One region of the Pseudomonas sp. Tul2A7 genome, then DNA from elsewhere that is predicted to be linked to it. Evidence: riboswitches for the same ligand, from Rfam matches in the RefSeq annotation. Region 1 holds a riboswitch; the other holds the start of a gene.
What was found. A riboswitch is a leader RNA that binds a small molecule or an ion and turns the genes downstream of it on or off. The one in region 1 is predicted to bind cobalamin.
Positions count from the first base shown of each region.

Region 2: it holds a riboswitch for cobalamin, as region 1 does, so the genes downstream of both, cobO (cob(I)yrinic acid a,c-diamide adenosyltransferase) here and ACOYXJ_RS22375 (TonB-dependent receptor plug domain-containing protein) in region 1, are expected to answer to the same signal.

Region 1 covers NZ_CP186499.1:5,007,591-5,015,397, forward strand. The annotation lists gene ACOYXJ_RS22365 (ABC transporter substrate-binding protein) at 1-868, opposite strand, end outside; gene ACOYXJ_RS22370 ((2Fe-2S) ferredoxin domain-containing protein) at 865-1,224, opposite strand; gene ACOYXJ_RS22375 (TonB-dependent receptor plug domain-containing protein) at 1,224-3,161, opposite strand; cobalamin riboswitch at 3,254-3,459, opposite strand; gene ACOYXJ_RS22380 (LysR family transcriptional regulator) at 3,505-4,398, opposite strand; gene ACOYXJ_RS22385 (zinc-binding alcohol dehydrogenase family protein) at 4,509-5,516, shown strand; gene ACOYXJ_RS22390 (L-dopachrome tautomerase-related protein) at 5,565-6,737, shown strand; gene nfsB (oxygen-insensitive NAD(P)H nitroreductase) at 6,792-7,445, shown strand; gene ACOYXJ_RS22400 (putative quinol monooxygenase) at 7,473-7,781, shown strand.
Region 2 covers NZ_CP186499.1:168,200-176,006, reverse strand. The annotation lists gene ACOYXJ_RS00885 (AI-2E family transporter) at 1-1,012, shown strand, start outside; gene hda (DnaA regulatory inactivator Hda) at 1,220-1,924, shown strand; gene ACOYXJ_RS00875 (C40 family peptidase) at 2,139-2,756, shown strand; gene ACOYXJ_RS00870 (C40 family peptidase) at 2,977-3,513, shown strand; gene ACOYXJ_RS00865 (PQQ-dependent sugar dehydrogenase) at 3,648-4,961, opposite strand; gene ACOYXJ_RS00860 (hypothetical protein) at 5,028-5,612, opposite strand; cobalamin riboswitch at 5,776-6,005, shown strand; gene cobO (cob(I)yrinic acid a,c-diamide adenosyltransferase) at 6,087-6,698, shown strand; gene ACOYXJ_RS00850 (cobyrinate a,c-diamide synthase) at 6,695-7,807, shown strand, end outside.

The DNA of each region.
Region 1 (7,807 bases):
TGTTGAGGGTTGGCAGCAGATGGGTGAAGGGAATGTCGATCAGGCGATTTTCGCGCACGGCGCGCAGTTGCGAGAGCACCGGGTCGCGGGTCAACAGATAGCGTTTGCGACTGGCCGGCGACCATTCGGCGTCGGCCAGCAGGATCACGTCGGGGTCGCTGGCCAGCAGGGTTTCGCTGTTGACGGTCACCCGATAAAGATCAATGTCGGCGAACACATTGCGTGCCCCGGCAGCCGCCAGCAGCGGAGTGACAAAGCCGCGTCGACCTTCACTGTCGAGGCCTTTGACCTCGCTGTCGAGATAGAACACCGACAGTGGTTTACCCGCACCGGCCAAGGCTTTGGCGCTGGCAATGTCCTTTTCCATGGAGTCGATCAATGCTTGGGCTTTTTGCTGCTGGTGCAGCAGCTTGCCCAGCGTCAGCAAGTCATTGTGTACATGCGCGAAATAATCGAGCGAGTGCCCGTTGCAGGCGGATTCCAGCAGATACGAACCCACGCCATTGCGCGCCAGTCCCGAGCGTGAGGTCACCCCGTCGCCGAATGCGGTGGCAAAACCACCGATCACCAGATCCGGCTTCTGCGCGTACAACACCTCGCTGGACGGGTACTGCCGCGCGATCACCGGCACGCCGAAATACTCCGAGGGCCGCTGTCCGGCAAAGGTGTCATCCAGATAGGCCACGCCGACCAACAATGGCCCCGCACCCAAGGCCAGCACGATGTCGGCCGCATGCTGGTTGAGCGCAACAATCCGCGAGGGCGGTGTTGGCGCAAGGTGCCAGTCTTCGCCGCAATTGCTGAAACTGTCAGCCAGCAGCGCTGACGAGCAGAGCAGGGCGCCGAGCCCACACCAGAGCTTCCTCATGTGCGCGCCTTGATCAGCAAATCCTCGACCACTTCACCGCCGACCAGATGCCCGTCGACCAATCGCTGCACATCTGCCTTGCTGTGCACGCCATACCAGCAGCGCTCCGGATACACCGTCAGGATCGGCCCCAGATTGCACGGAAACTGGCAGTGCGTGCGGGTCAACAGCACGCCGCCCGGCGTCTCGATGCGATCGTGCGCGAGCAAATGCCGGCGCAAGGTTTTCCATAACTGCAAGGCGCCGCGCTGAGTACAGCGCGGGCCGGTGCAGATGAACACGTGGCGCGCATGCTCGGGAAGGTGCGACCAGTCCGGGTGCGTGTCGACGCCGTCGACGGTTTTGATTTCACTCATCAGAAACGGTACGTGTAGCGCACTTCGGAGGTGAACGGCCGGCCGAGGTTGTCAACGTTGCTCGAGCGGCTGGTGACATAATCACGGTCGAACAGGTTCTCCACCAGCAGGCTCACGCGGTGTTGGTGGGCGTGGTCGAGGTAGCGATAAGCGTCGGCGTCGACCACCGAATAGTTGCCGTATTCAACCTGTTTCGAACTGGTGATGTCGCGTATGTAGCGGATCGCGCCGCCGGCACCCCACAGGCGATTTTCCGATTCATAACCCACGCGGGAACGGGCGAAGAAGCTCGGGATGTCATTGATGGTCGCCCCCGTGCGCGATTCGGTGAGGTTGCGGGTCATGTCCGCTTGCAGGCTCCACTGATCGTTGAGTGCCAGTTTCGCGTCAGCCTCGAAACCGCGCATCCGCACCTGGTCTTCACCGTTGACCCACTGAATGCCGTCGAGGGTGATCAAGTCGTCGATCTTGCGTTTGAACAGAGTCACGCTGGCGCTGAATTCGCGATCCCGCAGAAAGCCTTTGTAGTCGACACCCAGTTCCGCGTTGCGGCTTTTTTCCGGTTTGAGATTACGGTTGCCGATCTCGTCGCCCGGTTCGTTGACGAACAGTTGCTCGGCGTTCGGCAGTTTGTAGGCGCTGCCGTATTGGCCACGCACGGACCAGTTGTCGTTGAGGTCATACAGCGAAGTGAGCATGCCGACCGTGGCACCGTCGCCGCCGCTCATGGCTTCGTGGCGAACGCCAATGCTCGGGTGCCAGTTCGGCAGCGCGTCGATCTGCGGGCGCAATTGCGTGTAGAACGCATGCGCTTCGGCCTTGTCGTTATCGATGATCAGTACATCGTCCTGGCCCTTGAACCATTGATTGTCGGTGCCAAACACCAGCACATGGCCGCCGGGCAATTCAGCCTTGCCTTCGGCCTGCACACCCCAGTCGGTGAAGCCCCAATAGTCGTTGTGGTTGATGACTTTGGTGCCGCCGCCGGCGACGTTGTTGACCCGCGTGTAGCGCGTGTCCCAGTCGTTGAGATGACCTTTGACGAAGTAACTCAGGCGCTCGTTGATGTTCTGCTCAAAGGTCGCCGTGGCGATCTGCTGCACGCGATCGTTGGTGGTCGTGTGATTGTCGACCGGGCGGGCGAAGTCGAGATTGGCGTCGGCATATTGGTAGAACAGTTCCAGCCGCGAATCATCGCCGAACGACTGAATGGCCTTGCCGCCGAAGGTGGTGACTTCGTAGGCACGTTTCTTCTCGCTGACGTTTTTCATGTCACGGTTGCGATACGGCTGGTAACCGTCGGAGACGTTGTGGCTGACGTACGCCAGCAAGCCGAGATCGCCGAAACCGTTGGTGAAGATATTCTCGACCCGAGCGTCTTCGCTGGTGCCGCCGAAACTGTCGACGCCCAGATTCACTTCGCCGGAGGTTTTGCGGCTCTGCGGGCTGCGGGTGACGATGTTGATCACCCCCGACACCGCTTGGGTGCCGAACAACAGGCTCTGCCCGCCCTTGAGCACTTCGATGCGCTCGATGGCATTGGCCGGCAGGGTGTCCAGATACAGGCCGCCGTACAGTCGATTGTTCAGGCGCACACCGTCGAGCAGGATCAGCGTGTCGTCGTTGCGCCCGCCGAGCAGCGAATAGGTGCCGTAATCGAACGGGCCGTTTTTCGGCGCAACGTACAGGCCGGGAATGAACATCTGCATGACACGGCTGACATCGGCGCTGGGGCCGGCGCGCTCGATCTGTTCGCGGCTGACGATCTCGACTTTACTGCCGAACTTGGCCATGTCGGCGACAGTGGTCGATTCCACTGACGGTGCAGAAACGATTTGCTGATTGAGTTCCAGCGGCGCGTCGTCGGCCAGTAGCAGCGGGCTGAACAGGCAGCCAAGGAACAGGGTTGGAGCACAAGTGTTGAAAGGTCGAATCATTGTCTTCTCGAAAAGGATCTTCGCAGAAGAGCATGCAGGAGAAGGCATCGCGCACAGCCAATACCGGCCCATGCCCGCCCACCGCAGGATTTTGCCAAACAGCATTTCAGGCCGGTCTCCGGGCTCGCGCGTATCGAGGCTTTCACCTTCCCATGGCCGAGTGGCCACAGTGGTCTGTCGAAAGCATCACGCGCATACCGTTGCGGGGGCAGCACCGGACTTGTTCGAAAAGAACGTACCGGTTTCCCGTTTCACCCCATGCACGGCGGCAGGGGGCACCTGAAACAGGGCGGCATCTGAACATTCGACGGGCGGTTCGTCAATGTGGCAAGCAACGGGGGGGCTATTGGATGCGTTCCAGAGCGGCAAACTGGCCACTCAACCACGTATAAAGCTGAGACACCGCCGGGCTGATCTGCTTGCGATGCGGGCACACCAGACTCAAGGGTGAGGCATTGCCGGGGAAATCCTTCAGCAGCACGATCAGTCGCCCTGCGATCACGTCTGCACTGACGTCCAGCCAGGATTTGTTGGCGATGCCTTCGCCGCTCAACGCCCAGCGGCGCACGACGTCGGCGTCGTCGCTGAACATCGGTCCCGAGACCTGGATCGTTTCACTGCCCAGGCTCCACTTGTCGTAGACCCGGCCACCTTGCTGGTAGAGCAGGCAAGGGTGGTTGTGCAGATCGTCCGGTGTTTGCGGGTATCCGTGGCGCTCCACGTATTCCGGTGCGGCGACCAGCACCCGCCGGTTCCACGGTGCCAACGGCAGCGCCACGTAGTTGGCATCTTCATTCGAGCCGTATCGAATCGCCACGTCTACCGGGTCGCGAAACAAGTCTGCGATCTGGTCCGACAGAGAAAATCGCAAGGTCAGCTCCGGGTGCTGGCGGCGAAACAGCGTAAGCCACGGCAGCAAAATGTTGCGCCCCAGATCGGACGGCGCCGTCACTTGCAGCACACCGCGCAACGTGGCGTTTTCACCGCGCAGGTTTTCCTTGCCTTGCTTGAGCGCCTCCAGCACCGAGTGGGCGGTGGGCAAGTATTGCTCGCCCTCGGCGGTTAATCGCAGGCTGCGGGTGGTGCGCGCAAACAGGCGCACGTCCAGCTCACGCTCCAGACGCTTGATCGCCGCGGCAACCTGACCGGGCAATAAATCGGCCTCAAGGGCGGCAGCGGTGAAGCTGCCCAGCGCGGCGCTGCGGGTGAACAAACCAAGATCATCAATGCGGATCATTTTCACTCCTGCAGTGAAAGTGTTGGCCCATTCTGCTGGTTTTTCTTTGTGCCTGGGAAGTCGAAGATGGCGGCAAGTGAGCACATCAGCTCTTCAGACAGCGAGTTTCCATGAAAGCCATCACCTTCACCCAACACGCTTTGCCCATTGAAGATCCGCAATCGTTGCAGGACATCGACCTGCCGGTGCCGACTCCCGGCCCACGGGATTTGCTCGTAGAAGTTCGTGCGGTGTCGGTCAATCCGGTCGATACCAAAGTGCGCGCCGGCACTTTCACCAAAGAACCGAAAATCCTCGGCTGGGATGCCGCCGGCATCGTCCGTGAGGTCGGTGCTGAAGTGACGCTGTTTCAGCCTGGCGACGAAGTGTTCTACGCAGGCTCCCTTGCCCGCACCGGCAGTTATAGCGAATTTCACCTGGTGGACGAGCGAATCGTCGGGCACAAACCGCGTTCGTTAAGTGCAGCGGATGCGGCAGCATTGCCGTTGACGTCGATCACCGCCTGGGAATTGTTGTTCGACCGTCTCGGTGTCAGCGAAGGTTCAGGGCAGGGCAAGTGCCTGTTGATCACGGGGGCAGCGGGCGGCGTCGGCTCGATGCTGGTGCAACTGGCCCGACAGTTGACGCGGCTGACTGTCATCGGCACCGCCTCGCGGCAGGAAACGGCTGACTGGGTCCGGCAGTTGGGCGCGCATCACGTCATCGATCACAGTCAGCCGCTGCTCGCACAGTTGCAGGCACTGGGCATTGACGAGGTCAGCCATGTCGCCAGCCTGACCCATACCGAGCAGCATTTTGCCCAGCTGATCGAAGTGCTTCGACCACAAGGGCGTCTGGGCGTGATCGACGATCCTGAAAGCCTCGACGTGATGCCGCTCAAGCGCAAGTCGCTGTCGCTGCACTGGGAGCTGATGTTCACCCGTTCGCTGTACGAAACCCCGGACATGATCGAGCAGCATCACCTGCTCAATCGCGTCAGCGATCTGATTGACCAGGGCATTTTGAAAACGACTGTCGGTGAACATTTTGGCGCGATCAACGCGGCAAACATGCGCCGTGCCCATGCCTTGGTCGAGAGCGGCAAGGCCCGAGGCAAACTGGTGCTCGAAGGTTTCTGATTTCACTCATTCAGACGGGCCTGCACGCGGGCCTGTCAGGAGCAGCTCATGCGTATGAAAAAGCTTTCTGCTGCATTGGTCATGGTCATGGCGGCGCCGTTCGCCCATGCAATCAGCGCCGTCGCGTTGCCGGCCAATGCCCCCGCCGACCGATCGTTCGGCACGCTCGAACAGGTCCATGCGTTCTACGACGCGATGCCCACCGGCGTGACCGTCACCGAAACCGGGCGCATCTTCGTCAACTTCCCGCGTTGGGGCGACAACGTGCCGTTCACCGTGGGCGAGATCCGCGACGGCAAAGTCGTGGCTTACCCGAACGCGGCGATCAACCAGGAAAACCTCAACGATCCCAGTGATGGTCTGATCAGCGTACAGAGCGTGGTGGCCGACGGGCGGGGCCGTGTCTGGTTGCTCGATACCGCCGCGCCGGGTTTCGCCGACCCAAAACCCAAAGGCGCGAAGCTGATCGCGGTGGATCTGGTCAGCAACAAGATCGTCAAGCGTCTGGTGTTCCCGGACAACGTCATGTTGCCGAGTACCTACGTCAACGACATGCGTTTCGACTTCCGCACAGGCCCAGAGGGTACGGTCTATCTCACTGACTCGTCCCTGCGCGGACCGGGTGCGATCATCGTCATGGACATCGCCAGCGGCAGTGCCATGCGCCGTTTGAGCGGTGTGCCGGCGACCTCGGTTGACCCGACCTTTGTCCCGGTGGTTGAAGGCCTGTCACTCACCGTTGAAGGTCCGGACGGCAAGCGCAGACCGCTGGGCGTGGCCTCGGACGGCATCGCGCTGTCGGCGGACGGCAAGACGCTGTATTTCACACCGCTGTCGAGTCGGCACCTGTATTCGGTGGCCACCGCGTTGCTGCGTGATGCCAACTTCAGTGAACAGCAACTGACGGCTGCCGTGCAGGATCTGGGGGAGAAGGGCGCGTCCGATGGTCTGGAGGCTGACGCCGCCGGCGCCATCTATGCCGGCGATTACGAGCACAACTCGATCCGCAAGCGTCTGCCGGACGGCCAATGGCAAACGCTGGTCCACGACCCGCGTCTGCTCTGGCCAGACACATTGTCCATTGGCCCCGATGGCTATCTGTATTTCATCGCCAACCAGTTGCATCGCCAGGCGGCATTCCGTTCCGGGCAGGATCAGCGGCAAAAGCCTTACAGCCTGATGCGCCTGAAGATCGACGCAGCGCCGGCGCCGACACGCTGATTTTCAAGCGGCATTGAGTTCTGCGTTTTCACTTTTCAGATCAGGAGTTCAATCATGGATCTCGTTTCTCTGGCCAAGCGCCGATTCACCACAAAAGTTTTCGATGCCGACCGCAAGATCCCCAGGCACACACTGGAGTTGCTGCTCGAACAACTGCGCAACAGCCCGTCGTCGGTCAACTCTCAGCCTTGGCATTTCGTGGTTGCCGAGAGTGATCAGAGCCGGGCGCGAATCGCCCACAGTACCCAGGGACCGTTCAGCTTCAACCAGCCGAAAATACTCAACGCGTCGCACGTCATCGTCTTTTGCACTCGCACACATCTGCCGGAGGAATACCTGCAAGCGTTGCTGGCTCAGGAAGCCATGGACGGGCGTTTTCACAATGCCGAGGCGCGAGCAGGGCAGGAGCGTGGGCGGCGCGGTTTTGTCGATCTGCATCGCTTCGATCAGAAAGACCTGCAGCACTGGATGGAAAAGCAGACCTACCTCGCGCTGGGCACATTGCTGCTGGGTGCCGCCTCGCTGGGTATCGACGCGACGCCGATGGAAGGTTTCGACAGCAAAGTCCTCGACAGTGAACTGGGCCTGCGCGAACAGGGCTTCATCAGTCTGGTCGTGGTGAGCCTCGGCTATCACAGCAGCGAAGACTTCAACGCAGGCCTGCCCAAGTCGCGCTTGCCGGCCCAGTCGCTGTTTACCTTTCTCTGAATGCAACCGGTCCCTGGAGTATTGAAGATGAGCAAGTCTGCAGAAACATTGATCTCGATTGCCGTGCTCAAGGCCAGGTCAGGCCAGGAACAGGCCCTGAAACAAGACTTGCTGGCGCTGGTGGAACCGACACGCGCAGAGCCGGGCAATCTCGACTATGTGTTGTTTGAACTGCGCGACCAGCGCGGCACGTTCTACATGCGCGAGGCCTTCAAGGATCAGGCGGCACTGGATGCGCATTTCGCCATGCCTTACTTCAAGCGCTTTGCCGCCGCGGCGGATGAGCTGCTGGAGGAGCCGCTGCAACTGATATTTCTTGAGCACGTCTCGAACTGATCCAGTCGTCCATTCAACCTGTCAGG
Region 2 (7,807 bases), 1.8 Mb from region 1:
GTTGCTGCACCCGATCCTCACGCCGTTTCTGGTAGCGCTGCTGCTGGCTTATCTGTTCGATCCACTGGTGGATCGCCTGGAGCGACTTGGTTTGTCGCGCACCTGGGGCGTGATCGCGGTGTTTGCTTTGTTCACCCTGATCGTCACGGCGCTGATGCTGGTGCTGGTGCCGATGCTCGCCAAACAGTTGCTGCGACTGTACGAACTGGCACCGCAGATGCTCGATTGGCTGCAGCACACGGCAGTGCCGTGGGCGCAGTCGAAGCTGGGGTTGTCGGACGGTTTCTGGAAGTTCGACAAGGTCAAGGCCGCAATCAGCGAGCACATGGGTCAGACCACTGATATTGTCGGCGTGGTGCTGAGTCAGGCGACGGCTTCGAGTCTGGCGCTGATTGGCTGGCTGGCCAATCTGGTGCTGATCCCGGTGGTGAGTTTCTACTTGTTGCGCGACTGGGACGTGATGATGGCCAAGATCCGCAGCCTGCTGCCGCGTGATCGGGAAGAGACCATCGTATCGCTGGCCGGTGAATGTCATGAGGTGCTGGGCGCGTTTGTTCGCGGTCAGTTGCTGGTGATGGTGGCGTTGGGCGTGATCTACGCAGCGGGCCTGATGATCGTCGGGCTGGAGCTGGGGCTGTTGATCGGTCTGATCGCGGGTCTGGCGGCGATCGTGCCTTACATGGGCTTCGTGATTGGTATTGGTGCAGCACTGATCGCCGGGTTGTTCCAGTTCGGTGGCGATCTGTATCCGATGGTTGGGATCGTTGCGGTGTTCATGGTCGGTCAGGCGCTGGAAGGCATGGTGCTGACGCCTTTGCTGGTGGGCGATCGTATCGGTCTGCATCCGGTGGCGGTGATTTTCGCGATTCTGGCCGGCGGCGAGCTGTTCGGCTTTACCGGCGTGCTGCTGGCATTGCCGGTGGCGGCGGTGATCATGGTGCTGGTGCGCCATGTGCACGACTTGTACAAGGACTCTGACATCTATAGTGGCGTTGACGATCCGCAGTTGTAATGGCGCAGGGGCGGCCCGGCGAATAGCCGGGTTGGCCCGCGTCCTGCAGGCGCTGGCGCCAAAGAATCTGTCATAAAACCAGCGTGTTAACGCAAACCTTTGATTTTGCTTGGACTCTGTCGCATTGTGCGCTCAGCTTCACGGGTATAAACTTCGCAAACTTTACACAGAGGCCACTAACGGTTCCTTGAGAACTGTTCAGTCAGCATGAAACCGATTCAGCTGCCCCTAGGTGTGCGTCTGCGTGACGACGCCACCTTCATCAACTACTACCCAGGCGCCAATGCCGCTGCACTCGGCTATGTCGAGCGTCTATGCGAAGCCGACGCCGGCTGGACAGAAAGCCTGATCTACCTGTGGGGCAAACACGGCGTAGGGCGTACGCATCTGTTGCAGGCCGCATGTCTGCGTTTTGAGCAAATGGGTGAGCCGGCGGTGTACTTGCCGTTGGCCGAGTTGATGGATCGCGGTGTCGAAATCCTCGACAACCTTGAACAGTACGAACTGGTTTGCCTTGACGACTTGCAGGTGATCGCCGGCAAGGCTGACTGGGAAGAGGCGATGTTTCATCTGTTCAACCGTCTGCGTGACAGCGGTCGGCGTCTGCTGATCGCCGCGTCAACCTCTCCGCGTGAACTGCCGGTCAAACTGGCTGACTTGAAATCGCGCCTGACCCTGGCGCTGATTTTCCAGATGCGTCCGCTCTCCGATGAAGACAAATTGCGTGCCTTGCAGTTGCGCGCATCGCGTCGCGGTCTGCACCTGACCGATGAAGTCGGGCATTTTATTTTGACTCGCGGCACCCGCAGTATGAGTGCGCTATTCGACTTGCTTGAACAGCTCGATCAGGCCTCTTTGCAAGCTCAGCGCAAGCTGACCATTCCCTTCCTGAAAGAAACGCTAGGCTGGTAACGACGCGGCTTTCAGCGTGTCTCGGCATATTTCAGGCGCCAGAAAATCCGCTTTCCTGCAGGGTGTGCAGGGCGCGTATCGGTTCAAATGGGCTTAAGCGCTTAGATGTAAACGAGAAACCGAGAAGTCACAAAAAGATCGATTGAATTTGCAAATGAGGTTGATAGCGGGCATAGTCTCGGCTTCTTTACAACTATCAGCCACGGTCGTGCCCATGCTAAAGCGCTTCGCACCCCTCGTGCCTCTCGCACTCGTCACCCTGTTGTACGGTTGCGCTGCTCATTCTCCAGTTCAAGAGCAGCCTCAACAGGTTAAAAATTCTGCCACGGCTCAGTCTTCCGTTATTTACCAGGAAGAGCTCGACACCGAAAAAGAACTCAACGAATTCAATGGCAAGAAGCCTTATCAGCTTCCTGTTCTGGCCGACAGCATCCTCGAACGCGGCATGTCCCTGATCGGTACCCGTTACCGTTTCGGCGGTACCTCTGAAGCCGGTTTCGATTGCAGCGGTTTTATCGGCTATCTGTTCCGCGAGGAAGCCGGCATGAACCTGCCGCGCTCGACACGCGAAATGATCAACGTTGATGCACCTCTGGTCTCGCGCAGCAACCTTGAGCCGGGCGATCTGTTGTTCTTCGCCACCAACGGTCGTCGCGGTCGTGTCAGTCACGCCGGGATCTACCTCGGTGACAACCAGTTCATCCACTCCAGCAGTCGTCGCAGCGGCGGTGTTCGCATCGACAGCCTGGGTGACAGCTACTGGAGCAAGACTTTCATCGAAGCGAAACGCGCATTGGCCAACGCTCCGACTGTAGTTACTGCTCGCAAGTAATTCCCTCGATGTCGCTGCGTTCGCGGCGACAATCAGGCTCCCGGCAACGGAGTAGACGTAGACTTTACAAGGTGAAGTTAAAGTCTTACTTGAAGTTTGCCGCGTAGCCGCTAGAATCCTGTATCTATATTGATGGCAAACCGCCTGCGTGCTCACGTAGGCGGTTTTCTTTTCTGTCCATCGGCAGAAAAAGCCGCAGCCAGATCAGGATGTTCTGCTTATGACGATGACGGCCCGCCTCACATTGATCTTCTTCGCAGCGTTGCTCAGCGCCTGCGCCAGTCGTACACCGCCGCCTGCGCCGGTGGTTCGCGCACCGGTCGTGTTCGGCCCGTCCCAAGCTTTTTCACCGGCTGCTGAAGACGTGCTGTTTCGCGCGCTCGGTCTGGTCGGCACGCCTTATCGCTGGGGCGGCAACACGCCGGATTCAGGCTTTGATTGCAGTGGGCTGATCGGTTTTGTCTACCGTGATGCGGCGGGCATCTCTTTGCCGCGTTCGACGCGTGAGCTGATAGTCATGCAGGCACCGAATGTCGGCAAGGAAGGCTTGCAGACCGGCGATCTGATCTTCTTCGCCACCAATGGCGGCTCGCAGGTCAGTCATGCGGGAATTTACGTCGGCGAAGGGCGATTCGTGCATGCGCCGGCTACCGGCGGCACGGTGAAGCTGGACAGTCTGTCGAAGGCGTATTGGCAGAAGGCTTATCTGAGTGCCAAGCGGGTGTTGCAGCCGGAGCATCTGGCGCATAACCCGTAATTCAAGTTGCCCAAAAACTAATGTGTAGGAGTGAGCCTGCTCGCAATGATGGTGTCACATTCAACATCAATGTTGAATGATCGACCGCTATCGCGAGCAGGCTCACTCCTACAGTTGTTTGTGCATGGCGAAAACTATTTGCTGGCCGACACTCGCCACACCTTGTTGCCAACATCATCCGCCACCAGCAAGCCACCTTGCTGATCGATCACCACGCCCACCGGCCGACCCAAAGCATTCTCGTCCTTGTCGAGGAAGCCGGTCAGTACGTCCACCGGTTTGCCGCTCGGCTTGCCACCAGTAAACGGCACGAAAATCACTTTATAGCCACTGTGCGGTTTGCGGTTCCATGAACCATGCTGGCCGATAAACGCGCCTTCCTTGAACTGCGCCGGCAGGTTGTTGCCCTCGGCGAACGTCAGGCCCAAAGACGCAGTGTGCGGTCCGACGGCATAATCCGGGGCAATGGCTTTGGCCACCAGCTCCGGGTTTTGCGGCGTCACGCGCACATCGACATGCTGACCGTAGTAACTGAACGGCCAGCCATAGAAACCACCGTCCTTCACAGAGGTGATGTAGTCCGGCACCAGGTCACTGCCGATCTCGTCGCGCTCATTCACTGCTGTCCACAGCGCGCCACTTTTCGGCTCCCAGGCCAGGCCATTGGGGTTGCGGATGCCTGAGGCGAAAATCCGGTGATTACCGGTCGCCCGATCAACTTCCCAGATCGCCGCGCGACCTTCTTCCTTATCCAGACCATTTTCGCCAACGTTGCTGTTCGAGCCGACCGTGACGTACAACTTGCTGCCGTCCTTGCTGGCGATGACGTTTTTCGTCCAGTGGTGATTCAGCGTGCCGCCGGGCAGATCGACAACCTTGATTGGCTGCGACTTGATCTCGGTCGCGCCGGGTTCGTAGTTGAAGCGCAGCAGGCGATCGGTATCGGCGACGTAAAGATCATTGCCGACCAAGGTCATGCCGAACGGCGAGTTGAGGTTTTGCAGAAACACCGTGCGTGTCTCGGCCACGCCATCGTGATCAGCGTCGCGCAGCAAAGTGATGCGATTCGGGCTTGGCACGCCAGCGCCGGCCTTGCCCATGACCTTCTTCATGACCCAGCCACGAATGCCACTGCTGTCATCAGGCTTTGGCGGGGCGTTGGTTTCTGCCACCAGCACATCGCCGTTGGGCAGCACGTAAAGCCAGCGCGGATGGTCGAGGCCTTCGGCGAATGCAGCGACTTGCGTGCCAGTCGCTGCCGTCGGTTTAGCGCCCTGGGGCCAGCCGATCGCCGGGGCGATGTTCACCGTCGGGATCAGGGTCTTGTTCGGTTCGGGCAGCTTCGGCGACGGGCCGGTACCGTCGGAGACTTGCAGGCTGGAGGTTTCACCGCAGGCGGCGAGACCTCCGGCGAAGGCGATGACAAAAACGAGCTGGGGCTTGCGCATTGCTGATCTTCCCTATGAATGCATTCCTAATCATAGAGGAGGGCGCAAGCCCGATGGTTCAACTGCTCAGCCGCGGGCTTCCTTGAACAGCACGGCGATGCCCGGGTGATAGTTGCCGGCTTCGCTGCGCAATTTGCGATAGGCGTAAGGGAAATACCAGGCGACCGCGCAGGTGTGTTCCTTTTGCAGATCGTCGACCATGTCCTGCAGCTCTTCGGGGCTGGCGCTGTGCTGGGCTTTTTGCGGCGCGACAAACAGGCAGCCAAGCTTGAAGTCGCTGGCATAGCTGATGCGTTTGGCGTCGTTGGTGATGTCGAGCAGGGCTTGAGTCAGATTGAGGTTGGTAACCTTTGGCCAGCGCTGGGTGGCCTGGATAAAGGCGCGGTCTTCGGCGCCGGCGAGAAACAGATCGGCGCGGGCATTGCGCTCGCCTTCTTCATTCTGTTTGCGCGTGGCAGTGTCATTCAAAGTGACCAGCTCGGCCATCCACGCCGCTGCCGAGAGCAGTCCGAGATTGGCTTTCTCGTCATGCCAGTAAGGGGTGTCGCTGTCGCCGCGCACGGCATTGTAGCGGTCGATACAGTCAAACCAGCGTTCAAGCACCGGGCGCAGGAATTCCAGGCGCGGGTTGCTGATGATCATGCCTTGCATCGTCATCATCCTTTATTGTTGTAGTGGGCTTTTCGGGAAAGGCATGGCTCTTTGATATCATTTGTATCAGTGTGGCACAAGATTGGCGGCAGATAATTGATCAGCGGCAGTTATTCGCCCGATGGCCGCCTCTTTAATTGACGCTCCACCCCCAACCCTCTAACCTTCGCGGCTTGTTTCAGGTGCTCTGTGACCGCTGTCGACAGAGTGAAACAGGGAAGCCGGTGAGGGTTGTCTTCAAGCGAAGAACCACCACGATCCCGGCGCTGCCCCCGCAACGGTAAATGAGTGAAAACTGCGCCTTGAGCCACTGCCTCGACAGAAGCGGGAAGGCGCGCAGTCAGGCCAACGCCGCTCATGAGCCCGGAGACCGGCCTGATCCATCCAGCGGCATCACGGTGGGCGATGCCAGGCTTTTTGCCGTCTATTCCTGTGCCTGCCCGCCGTTATCCAGCCTCAACGGAGAGCTCCCCCATGACTGATTCCCCCGAGCGCGACGAACGCCATCTGGCGCGTATGCAGCGCAAAAAAGCCGTGATCGACGAACGCATCGCCAACTCGCCTGACGAGTGCGGCCTGGTACTGGTGCTGACCGGCAACGGCAAAGGCAAAAGCAGTTCGGCCTTCGGCATGCTCGCCCGCGCCATGGGCCACGGCATGCAGTGCGGCGTGGTGCAGTTCATCAAGGGCCGCAACAGCACCGGCGAAGAGTTGTTCTTCCGCCGCTTTCCCGAGCAAGTCCGCTTCCACGTGATGGGCGAAGGCTTCACCTGGGAAACCCAGGACCGTCAGCGCGACATCGCCGCCGCCGAAGCCGCGTGGGCTGTCTCTCGCGAATTGCTGCGTGATCCATCGATCGGTCTGGTGGTGCTCGACGAACTCAACATCGCCCTCAAACACGGCTACCTCGATCTTGATCAGGTGCTTAGCGATCTGCAGGCGCGTCCGCCGATGCAGCACGTGATCGTCACTGGTCGTGCGGCCAAGCCGGAAATGATCGAAATGGGCGACACGGTCACCGAAATGGGCATGCTCAAACACGCCTTCCAGGCCGGTATCAAAGCGCAGAAAGGCGTCGAACTTTGAATCAACCACGTCACTGCCCGGCGGTGCTCATCGCCGCGCCGGCCTCCGGTCAGGGCAAGACCACCGTCACCGCCGCGCTCGCCCGTTTGCATCGCAATCAGGGGCGCGAGGTGCGTGTGTTCAAATGCGGCCCGGATTTTCTCGATCCGATGATTCTCGAGCGCGCCAGCGGTGCGCCGGTGTATCAACTGGACATGTGGATGGTCGGCGAGCAGGAAAGTCGTCGGCTGTTGTGGGAAGCCGCCGCGGAGGCGGATCTGATTCTGATTGAAGGCGTGATGGGCCTGTTCGACGGCACGCCTTCCAGCGCCGATCTGGCGCGGCACTTCGGCGTGCCGGTGCTCGGCGTGATTGATGGGACGGCGATGGCGCAGACCTTTGGTGCGTTGGCGCTGGGCCTGGCGAAGTATCAGCCGGATCTGCCGTTTGCCGGTGTGTTGGCCAACCGTGTCGGCACGTTGCGCCATGCGCAGTTGCTCGAAGGTAGCCTCACTGAAGGCCTGCGTTGGTGCGGCGCATTGTCCCGCGAGACCGGTATCGAACTGCCGAGTCGCCATCTCGGCCTGGTCCAGGCCAGCGAACTGAATGATCTCGATGTGCGTCTCGATGCCGCCGCCGATGCATTGGCCAGCAGTTGCGAGGTAGCGCTGCCACCGGCCGTGGAATTCGCCGCGCCTGATGTGATCGCCGTCGAACCGTTGCTGAAAAACGTGCGAATCGCCGTTGCCCGCGATGAAGCGTTTGCCTTCACCTACGGCGCGAGTCTCGATCTGTTGCGGGCGATGGGCGCCGAGTTGAGTTTCTTCTCGCCGATCCGTGACACGCAATTGCCTGGCGCTGACAGTCTGTATCTGCCCGGTGGTTATCCGGAATTGCACCACGTTGCGTTGTCGCAGAACACCGCGATGTTGGAGGCGATTCGCGCGCATCATGCAGCGGGTAAACCGTTGCTCGCTGAGTGTGGCGGGATGCTGTATTTGCTCGATTCGCTGACTGACGTTGAAGGTGCTCGCGCCGAATTGGTTGGGCTGCTCAAAGGCGACGCGGTGATGCAGAAGCGTCTGGCGGCGTTGGCGTTGCAAGCGGTGGATCTGCCGGAAGGCTCGCTG